Regions from separate parts of the Segeticoccus sp. genome, predicted to be linked through region 1. Evidence: riboswitches for the same ligand, from Rfam matches in the RefSeq annotation. Region 1 holds a riboswitch; the other holds the start of a gene.
What was found. Region 1 has a riboswitch for S-adenosylmethionine ahead of VFL99_RS13415 (OsmC family protein). Riboswitches for the same ligand answer to the same signal wherever they lie in the genome.
Positions count from the first base shown of each region.

Region 2: another riboswitch for S-adenosylmethionine. It lies ahead of VFL99_RS11440 (bifunctional o-acetylhomoserine/o-acetylserine sulfhydrylase); the one in region 1 lies ahead of VFL99_RS13415 (OsmC family protein).

Region 1 covers NZ_DASSTI010000137.1:30,050-34,829, reverse strand. Annotated here, with positions in the region: gene VFL99_RS13435 (response regulator transcription factor) at 1-124, opposite strand, end outside; gene VFL99_RS13430 (MoaD/ThiS family protein) at 152-424, shown strand; gene VFL99_RS13425 (hypothetical protein) at 440-1,258, shown strand; gene VFL99_RS13420 (heme-binding beta-barrel domain-containing protein) at 1,403-1,906, shown strand; gene VFL99_RS13415 (OsmC family protein) at 1,922-2,431, opposite strand; SAM riboswitch class I at 2,650-2,742, opposite strand; gene VFL99_RS13410 (LCP family protein) at 2,875-3,921, opposite strand; gene VFL99_RS13405 (Fur family transcriptional regulator) at 3,990-4,397, shown strand; gene ygfZ (CAF17-like 4Fe-4S cluster assembly/insertion protein YgfZ) at 4,409-4,780, shown strand, end outside.
Region 2 covers NZ_DASSTI010000115.1:6,911-11,690, forward strand. Annotated here, with positions in the region: gene ehuD (ectoine/hydroxyectoine ABC transporter permease subunit EhuD) at 1-568, shown strand, start outside; gene ehuA (ectoine/hydroxyectoine ABC transporter ATP-binding protein EhuA) at 648-1,403, shown strand; gene VFL99_RS11440 (bifunctional o-acetylhomoserine/o-acetylserine sulfhydrylase) at 1,523-2,842, opposite strand; SAM riboswitch class IV at 2,968-3,102, opposite strand; gene VFL99_RS11445 (DUF2249 domain-containing protein) at 3,189-4,013, opposite strand; gene VFL99_RS11450 (helix-turn-helix transcriptional regulator) at 4,107-4,780, shown strand, end outside.

The DNA of each region.
Region 1 (4,780 bases):
GCGCGTCCAGCAGCGCCGTGGGTGCGGCCTCGAGCACGGCCACCTCGTGGGAGAGCAGCCCGAGCGCGGGGAGCACCTCCGCTGAGCGGGTCGGCAGGTGGGTGAGCAGGAGCACGCGCGCCACGCCGTGCAGGATAGTGGCGTGACCGGTATGCCGAGCAGTCCTCACCAGCAGACGGACACCACCCCTGTGGTCACCGTCCGCTACTGGGCCGGTGCCCGGGCGGCGGCCGGGGTGGACGTCGAGCAGCTCACCGGTGGCAGCGTGGCGGAGGTGATGGAGGCGGCGGTGCGGGCGCACCCGCGGCTGCGGGACGTCATACCGGTCTCCTCGGTACTGCAGGACGGGCGCGCCGCGGCTCCCGGGGATGCCGTCGAGTCGGGCGCGGTGCTGGAGGTCCTGCCTCCGTTCGCCGGGGGGTGAGGCATGATGCGCGGTATGCCGGAGCAGCTCGACGGCGGCGAGGCGGCCGCAGCGGAGCCGGCCGGGGGGTCGGGGGAGACACTCACCAGCCTGCGCAGCGGGGCCCTGGTGGTCGTGGGTGCGCTGGTGACCGCCGGCCTGGTCGCCGCCTCGGTGTATGCCGGCCCCGGGATCGCGGCGCTGGTCGTCGCCGCCGGTGGGGCGGTGCTCGCCTGGGGGTGGCCGGGGATCCTGGACCTGCCCAGCCCCCGCGGCACGAGCGGTGTCCTGCTGCTCGCCGCGCTCGCCGTCGCGGCGGCCGCCTTCCTGACCGCGGACGCGCCGCTGCTGCGGCTCGTGCCCGCCGCCGTCGCCGGTGCGGTGCTGCTCACCTTCGTGCACCAGCTCCTGCGTCGGGACGGCCGGCCGCGGCTCGTCACGACGGTGGCCGGGACCCTGACCGGCATCGCCGCGCTCGCCAGCGGGGTCGGCTTCGTCGGGCTGTCCCGGTTGCCGCACGGCGACGGCGTGGCGGCCGTCGCGGTCATCGGGGTCGCGGCCGGCGCGCTGCTGGACCACCTCCTCCGGGGTGAGGCGCTGCGGGCCTGGCTGCTGCCGCTGGAGCTCGTGGTCGGTGCGGGACTGGCCGTGGCCCTGTCGGTCGCCGTCGCGGTGCCATGGGGGGTGGCGCTGCTGCTCGGCGTCGTGTGCACCGGGGTGAGCCACGCCCTGCGGCGTGTCGTCACCGCGCTGCCGGCGCTCGTCGCGGCCCGTCCGCAGCTCGCCGCCGGAGTGACCACCGTGCTGCTCGACGGGGTCGTCGCCTACCTCGTGTGCCGGGCGCTCCTGCCGTGACCTCCCGTCGCCGGGACACGCGGCGGCGATCGCTACGATCGGGGCCGTGACGCTCTTCTACGACGGCCTGCTCATCTTCATCACGCTGCTCATCACCTGGTTCGCGTGCTACGTGGTCTACCGGGTGAAGAACAGCGCGCGCTGATGCCCTTCGAGATCGACCCGGACCTGCCCCACGAGCTGGCGCCCCTCGCCTGGCTCGTCGGCAGGTGGGAGGGTGCCGGCGTGGTCGGCTACCCGACGATCGAGTCGGTCCGGTTCGGGCAGGAGATCATCTGCACCCACGACAAGCGCCCGTTCCTGGAGTGGCAGAGCCACACCTGGCTGCTGGACGAGGACGGCCAGATGGTGCGGCCGCTGGCCACTGAGCTGGGGTTCTGGAGGCCGCTGCCCTCGGGGGAGATCGAGCTGCTGCTCACCCACAACACCGGGATCGTCGAGCTGTATGCCGGCCGCCGGGACCCGGACAAGCCCGTCATCGAGCTGGCCACCGACGGGGTCATGCGCAGCCCCGCCGCCAAGGAGTACACCGCCGGCAAGCGCCTCTACGGCTTGGTCGAGCAGCGCCTGATGTGGGCCTTCGACATGGCCGCCATGGGCCAGCCGGTCACGAGCCACGCCTCGGCCGAGCTCAAGCGCGTCGCCTGAGCCCGGCCGGCTCGGTCAGAGCAGCGTGAAGGAGCCCCGCACGGGCACGGTCGCCCGCAGGTTGTCGAGCACCGGGCAGTGCTCCTCCACGGCGTCCACCAGCTCCTGGTAGCGCTCCCGGTCCTCCGGGCCCTCCAGCCGCACGGCGACCTCGATCTGCTCGAACCCGGGGCGCACGTCGTCGGCGGTGCCGAAGAAGCCGCGCAGGTCGAGGTCCCCGCTGAGGTCGACCGCCACGTGGTCCACCTCGATCCCGAGCTTCTGGGCCCAGACCTGGAAGCTGATCACCTGGCAGGCGCCGAGTGCCGCCAGCAGGTGCTCCACCGGGTTGGCGCCCAGGTCGGTGCCGCCGAGTGCCTCCGGCTCGTCGATCGTGAAGGCGTGGTGGCCCGCGTCGATGCGCACCTCGGTGGCGGTGCCGGGCACGAGCCGCGCCGCCACGCGCGGGGTGATGCGCTGCGGCTCGGACTGCGTCGTGGTGTCAGGGGCGGTGGTGGTGCGGTCGATGGTGTCGGTCACGGACATGGCTGTGCTCCTGTCGTGGTGCGAGGATGAGGGCGGGGCGGCTGCGAAACCCGTGTTACCGCAGCCGATGGAGCGGAATGCGCTGAGGCGCCAGCTGATTCAGCCGGATTCGCACTCAGCGGCAACGTCGGCGACAGATCGCCGCCGCCGTGCGGCACAGGTCGATGTGCCGACGCCGCACGTGCCAAGGGTTGTGTCGCAGCGGGTCTCGCACGGTGCCTCCATCGCTCTTGGCGGTAGCACCCGCGCCCGTCCCCGGGGGGTTGCTGCGACGTCGTCGAGCCAAGTCTCTCGGTCGCTCTGGATAGGTGGCAGCACCGTAGGACGCGGAGGCCGCGATCCGCACGAGGCATTCACCATGTGGACGGCACACGGTTTGGACGGCGGTGCGGGGCACGACAAGGGCGACGGAACGGGCCTGTCCCGACGGCGAACTCAGGGACTCAACCCTCGGGGTTGGCCCGTTCGTAGGCGCGGACGTCGTCGTTGCGCAGCGCGTCGGACAGGTCCCGCATGCGTTGCTCGTCCATGACGACGATGGAGGCGCCCGTCGAGGTCGTGCCGAATCCGACCCACGGAGCCGTGACGAAGGTGACGTCCTCCGAGTGCAGACCGCGCAGGGAGAACGCCAGCGAGATCATGTCGCGCGTGGAGAAGTCCTGGTCGACGGTGAGGTTCTCGGTGCCGGCGTCGAGGAAGCGCATCAGGGTCACCGGGTTGGCCAGCACGTCCTTGCTCAGTCCCTTGAGGAGCAACGCCTTGATGAATGCCTCCTGGCGACGACCCCGGGAGATGTCCCCCAGGCTCAGCTGGTGGCGCTCCCGGACGAAGGCCAACGCCTGCTTCCCGTCGAGGTGGTTCCACCCGCGGTGGATCACCGTGCGCTCGTTGCTGGCCTCCTCGGCGTAGACCGTCACGCCGCCCACCGCGTCGGTCATCCGCTCGAACCCGGTGAAGCCGATGAGCCCGACGTGGTCGATCGGCACATCGATCAGCTGGTTCAACGTCTTGACCAGCAACGGGACTCCGCCGTAGGCGTACGCCGCGTTGATCTTGTCCTTGCCGTGCCCGGGGACGTCGACGTAGAGGTCCCGTGGGAAGTGAATCAGCTGCACGCTCTTGTGGTCCGCGGCGATGTGGACGAGCACGATCACGTCGGAGCGGCCGTTGCGGATCTGGTCGCGGCTGTCGGAGCCGACGACCAGGAGGTTCTGGGCGCCCTTGGCAGCAGGCCGAATCCGCACTGCGTCCGGACCAGCGGCGGAGTTGCCCGAGGTCAGGGTGTGCCCGTTGTCGGTCGCTGTGACGGGCGGCAGCAGCGGGGCATGCTTGACCTGGGACGCGACAGTGAGACCGGCGAAGGCGAGATAGCTCGCGACCATCCCGATCACCAGCAGGAACACGGCAATGACGACGACAACGGCGAGGTTCCGACCTCGATGGCCCCCGGTTTCCCCCACCGTGCTGACGTCTGAAAATTCGTCCAGCACGTTTTCGACGGTAGGGCGGTTAGGCTCGAGATGTGCGCGATATCGGAAAATCCCTCCGGGAACGCGGCATGCGGATGACACCGCAGCGGCGGCGCATCCTCGACGTGGTGGGCGGCCTGGGCCACAGCACCCCGGACGCCATCGCCACGGAGCTGGAGCGCAGCGGTGAGGCGGTGCCCCTGTCCACGATCTACCGGACCCTCGAGGCACTCGAGCGGCTCGGCGTGGTCACGCACACCCACCTCGGGCACGGCTCGCCGACCTGGCACCTCGCCGAGCACGCCGACCACCTGCACCTCGTCTGCCAGAACTGCGAGCGGGTGATCGAGGCCGACGTCACGGTCGCCGCGGGGCTGGGGGGGAATCTTTTGGAGCGCTACGGCTTTGTCGCTGACGTGCGGCACCTCGCGGTGCACGGATGGTGTGCCGAGTGCCGCAGCGAGCACGACCCGCAGCAGCCGGGCGAGCAGGCATGAACGAGGAGACGATGACCACTTCCCCCAGCACGTCCACCGACGCCCCTGCCGAGACGGCCCACCCGGTCAGCCCGCTGCTGCAGCGGCCCGGGGCCGTGGCCGACGAGGGCCCCGACGCCGGCGTCGCCGCCCACTACGGTGACCCGCTGCGCGAGCAGCGGCTGCTCGCCGAGGGCCTCGCCGCCGTCGACCTGTCCCACCGCGGTGTCCTCACCGTGACCGGGCCGGACCGGCTCAGCTGGCTGCACTCGCTCACCACCCAGCAGCTGACCGACCTGCCGCCACGGCACTCGACCGAGGCGCTGATCCTGACGCCCAAGGGCCGGATCGAGCACGACCTGCACGTCGTGGACGACGGCGAGACGACGTGGATCACCGTCGAG
Region 2 (4,780 bases), on a different contig from region 1:
GGCCATCGCGCTCGTCGTCGGGCTGCTCGTCGCCATCGTGCGCTTCTCCCGCATCCCCGTGGCGTCCGCCCTGTTCGGCTTCTACGTGCAGTTCATCCGCGGCACTCCCCTGCTCGTCCAGGCCTACCTGGCGTTCTTCGCGCTACCGGGACTGGGCATCAAGTTCAGCCCGCTGGTGACCGGAATCGCCGTCATCGGGATCAACTACAGCGCCTACACGGCCGAGGTGTACCGCGCCGGGGTGAACGACGTCCCCGCCGGGCAGTGGGAAGCAGCCACGGCGCTGTCGCTGCCCAAGGCACGGACCTGGGTTCGGGTCGTCCTCCCCCAGGCCATCCGCTCCGTCGTGCCGATGCTGGGCAACTACCTGGTCCAGATGTTCAAGGACTCCGCAGTCCTGTTCGCCATCACCATCTACGAGCTGATGGGGCGCGTCATGGCCATCGGATCGGGCACCTACCGCTACCTCGAACCCGTCACCATCGCCGGCCTGATGTACCTCACGGTCAGCATGGCCGCCTCACTGCTCATCCGACTCCTGGAGCGTCGCCTTGTCATCTCCCGCTGAGAACCTGCAGAACGGCCCCCGGACGCAGTCCCCGGTGGCGACCCGCGCGGGCGCCACCGGGGCCACGTCGCGCAACGCCATGATCACCTTCCAGGACGTGAGCAAGTCCTGGGGCGACAACCACGTCCTGCGCTCTCTGAACTTCGAGGTCAGCCCGGGCGAGAAGGTCTGCATCATCGGGCCGTCCGGCTCCGGCAAGACGACCATCCTGCGCATCCTCATGACCCTCGAGACGCCGGACGAAGGAGTCGTGACGGTGGACGGCGGCACCTTGTGGGACGTCCGCCGCGGGCACCGATCCAAGGAGACCAAGCAGATGCGCGCCACGCGCCGCAACGTCGGCATGGTCTTCCAGTCCTTCAACCTGTTCCCGCACATGACGGCCCTGGAGAACGTCGTCGAGGCGCCGCTGAAGGTGCTGAAGCTGTCGAGGAGCGAGGCCGAGGGGCGTGCCGAGGAGTTGCTCGGCCTGGTGGGCCTGTCGAAGCACCTGCAGCACAAGCCGATTCAGCTCTCCGGCGGCCAGCAGCAGCGGGTCGCCATCGCCCGCGCCATGGCGATGCGGCCGAAGGTCATGCTGTTCGACGAGCCGACCTCGGCCCTGGACCCCGAACTCATCGGCGAGGTCCTCGAGGTGATCCGGGAGCTGGCGACCAGTAGCGACATGACCATGCTGATGGTGACCCACGAGATGCGCTTCGCCGCCGAGATCTCCGACCGGGTGGTCATGTTCGACCAGGGCGTCGTGGTCGAGAAGGGCCCGCCCGATCAGATCTTCACGTCCCCGAAGGAGGAGCGGACCCAGAAGTTCCTCCGGGCGGTCCTCGACCACTGACCGGGGTGCAGGCGCCGCAGGGGTGAGCGCACGGCATACCGCGGCGGGAAAGGCGACCGGGCGGCACACCAGCGTCGGTGTGCCGCCCGGTCGTGTGCTCGTGCGGAGTGGTGCCGGGGTCAGCCCTTGGCGGCGGCGAACCCCTGCTCGAGGTCGGCGATGATGTCGTCGATGTGCTCGATCCCGACGCACAGGCGCACCAGGCCGGGGGTGACGCCCGCGGCGAGGCGGGCCTCGTCACTGCCCTGGGAGTGCGTGGTGGACGCCGGGTGGATCACCAGCGAGCGCACGTCGCCCATGTTGGCCACGTGGCTGTGCAGGGTCAGCCCCTCGACGAACTTGCGGCCCGCCTCGAGGCCGCCCTTGATCTCGAAGGCGAGCACCGCACCGGCGCCGCGAGGCGTGTACTTCTGGGCCAGCTCGTAGTACTCACTGTCGGGGAGCGAGGCGTAGCGCACCGACTGCACCTGTGGGTGCTGGGCGAGGAACGCCGCGACCTTCTGGGCGTTCTCGACGTGCCGCTCCATCCGCAGGCTGAGCGTCTCGATGCCCTGCGCCACGAGGAAGGCGTTGAACGGTGCCGGGGCCGAGCCCAGGTCACGGAGCAGCTGCACCCGCGCCTTGAGGATGAACGCCAGGTTGGCACCGAACTGGCTGCCGACGCCGAAGTCCCGCGCGTAGACCAAGCCGTGGTAGCTCTCGTCCGGCTGGTTGTAGTTCGGGAACCGCTCCGGATGCGCGGCGAAGTCGAAAGTGCCGCCGTCGACCAGCGCGCCCGCGATCACCGTGCCGTGGCCGCTCAGGTACTTGGTCACCGAGTGGACGACGATGTCCGCGCCCCACTCCAGCGGCCGCAGCAGGTAGGGCGTCGCGATCGTGTTGTCGACGATGAACGGAACGCCGACGTCATGCGCCACCTCCGCGATGCGCTCGAGGTCGAGCACCTCACCCTTGGGGTTGGCAATCGTCTCGCCGAAGATCACCTTCGTGTTCGGCCGCACGGCCGCGCGCCACGACTCGGGGTCGGTGGTGTCCTCGACGAAGGTCGTCTCCACGCCCAGCTTGGCGAGGGTGTACTTCAGCAGGTTGTACGTGCCGCCGTAGAGGTTCGGGCTGGCGACGACGTGGTCACCGGCCTCGGCGATGTTGAGGATCGCGAAGGTGGAGGCGGCCTGGCCGGAAGACAGCAGCAGCGCGCCGACCCCGCCCTCGAGGCTGGCGATCCGCTGCTCGACCACGTCGGCCGTCGGGTTCATGATCCGGGTGTAGATGTTGCCGAGCTTCTTCAGCCCGAAGAGGTCGGCTGCGTCATCGGTGTCCTCGAAGACGAACGAGGTGGTCTGGTAGATCGGCAGGGCCCGCGCGTGGGTCTCGCCGACCGTCTGACCTGCGTGGACCTGCCGGGTCTCGAAGGACCACTGGGGGGAGTTGTCAGCCATCGTTGGTTCGTGCCTTTCCTGCCTGGTGCGGTATGCCGGGACGCGCGCCTTCGCGGTGACAGGCGCGCGGGTGCTCGTGCGGTGGCGATGGGCACCGCGCGAGCGGTGCGGGTGCAGGAACTGCGAGCCCGCGCTTGCCGGGCTCCGTCGCGCCGCTGTGCGGACGGCGGAGATCCGACCTGGTCATCACCCGGGGCACCCCACCGCGGTTGGAGGGTTGCCGGTCAGCGAGCCGGGGCTTGGCGCTGACGCTCATGACCTGTCCCGAACGATAGCCCACCACGACCACCCCGCGGGACCGGCATCTCGCGATCCGGACCGGTCCCACGGGGGACGCGGGGTGGGATCAGCCGGCGGTGAACAGGATCCGCCACGCCTCCGGGCCGCGCTCGAGGTACTCGGTGCTGAACCGGCCGGCGAAGCGCTGCTCGACCTGCTGCAGCAGCGGAATCGGGTCGTGCGGGGCGACGAGCACCAGGCCAGCGCCGTCCGGGACGGCGTCGAGGGCGCCGAAGACGGTCGCGTGTCGGATGGCGTGGGGCACGACGCGGGCGTCCAGCTCGGGGTAGGCGGCGCCGCCTCCGCAGCCACCTTCGCCACAGCCACAGCTGTGGGACTCGCCGTGGGCGGCCGCGTCGGTCCCCTCGTGGGCGTGGGTGTGCTCGTGCTGGTGGGCCGCGGCCCCGAGCAGCTCGTGCATGCCGCCGAGCACATCCTGCAGCGAGACGGCGGGGTCAGCGGCGAGGAGCGGGAGGACCTGGTCGTTCTCCTTGCCGAGGTGGCTGTCGAAGAGCACGCGCAGGGCGGTGGCAAAGCCCGCCGCGTGCACCGGCGTCGGGGCGTCGCGGACGGCCCGGACCAGGTCGGTGATGACCCGGTGCTCGGCCAGCATGGCCTCGATGAGCAGCCTCGCCCGGTCGTCCCGGTGGGCCAGGGGGTACATCGCCTTCTCCTCGGCGAGCGCGTGCGGCACGAGCTCCGCCTCGCAGAAGGTGACGAGGGACTGCCGGGCGACCGCGGCGGCCGAGGACCCGGCGCGGTCCTCCACGGCGGCGGCGACGAGGGCCTGCGCGTGGGTGGCGAGCGAGGCCGCGAGCTCGGCGTGGTGCTGCTTGACCGCCTCCACGGCGGCCGAGTCCGCCGCACTGGTGGCGACGACGACGCTGTTCATCTCAGGTGGCTCCCTGCTTGGTCGTGGCGGACGGCTCCGCCGGGGTGGACCGCGGGCTCGCGGCCTGCCGCCAACTTTATTACTATCTGTCCCGTGGAAAATAATCTGAGCCCTCGCCCCACCCGCAGCCCGGCCCCCCGGCTGCCCGGGGGGTCGCCGTCCCGCGCCGGTGGGCGCACGGCATACGGACCTCGTCGGTCGGGGTTGGGACCGCGCGGGACCGACTGGCGGCGGACCGCGCCCATCCTGTCCCCCTCGCGCACGCGCGTGCTCGAGCTGCTGCGCGACCAGCCGGAGCCCTGCACGGTCGCGGCCCTGGCAGCGCTGAGCCACCAGCACCCGAACACCGTCCGCGAGCACCTCGACGGCCTCGTCGCCTGCGGCCTGGCCGAGCGCACCCGGGCAGCGGCGTCCGGACGCGGCCGGCCGGCCTGGCTCTACGCCTCCACCGAGGAGGTGACCCTCTCCCCCGGCGCCCGGCAGTACGCCGACCTCGCGGTCGTCCTCGCCGAGCAGTTGGCCGAGGACGCGGAGCCCGCCGGGAGGGCGCGAGCCGCCGGTCGGCGCTGGGGAGCTCGGCTGGCCGCCCGTCCCAGCGCTCCCAGCGGGCCGCGGCCCCGCACCGGACCACACCAGCCGGTGGTGCAGCTGCTGGCCGACCTCGGGTTCGCCCCCGAGGTGGACCCGGAGCCGGCAGCGGACGAGACGACGGCCGAACGGTCGGTCGTGCACCTGCGCCGGTGCCCGCTGCTCGAGGCGGCCTACCA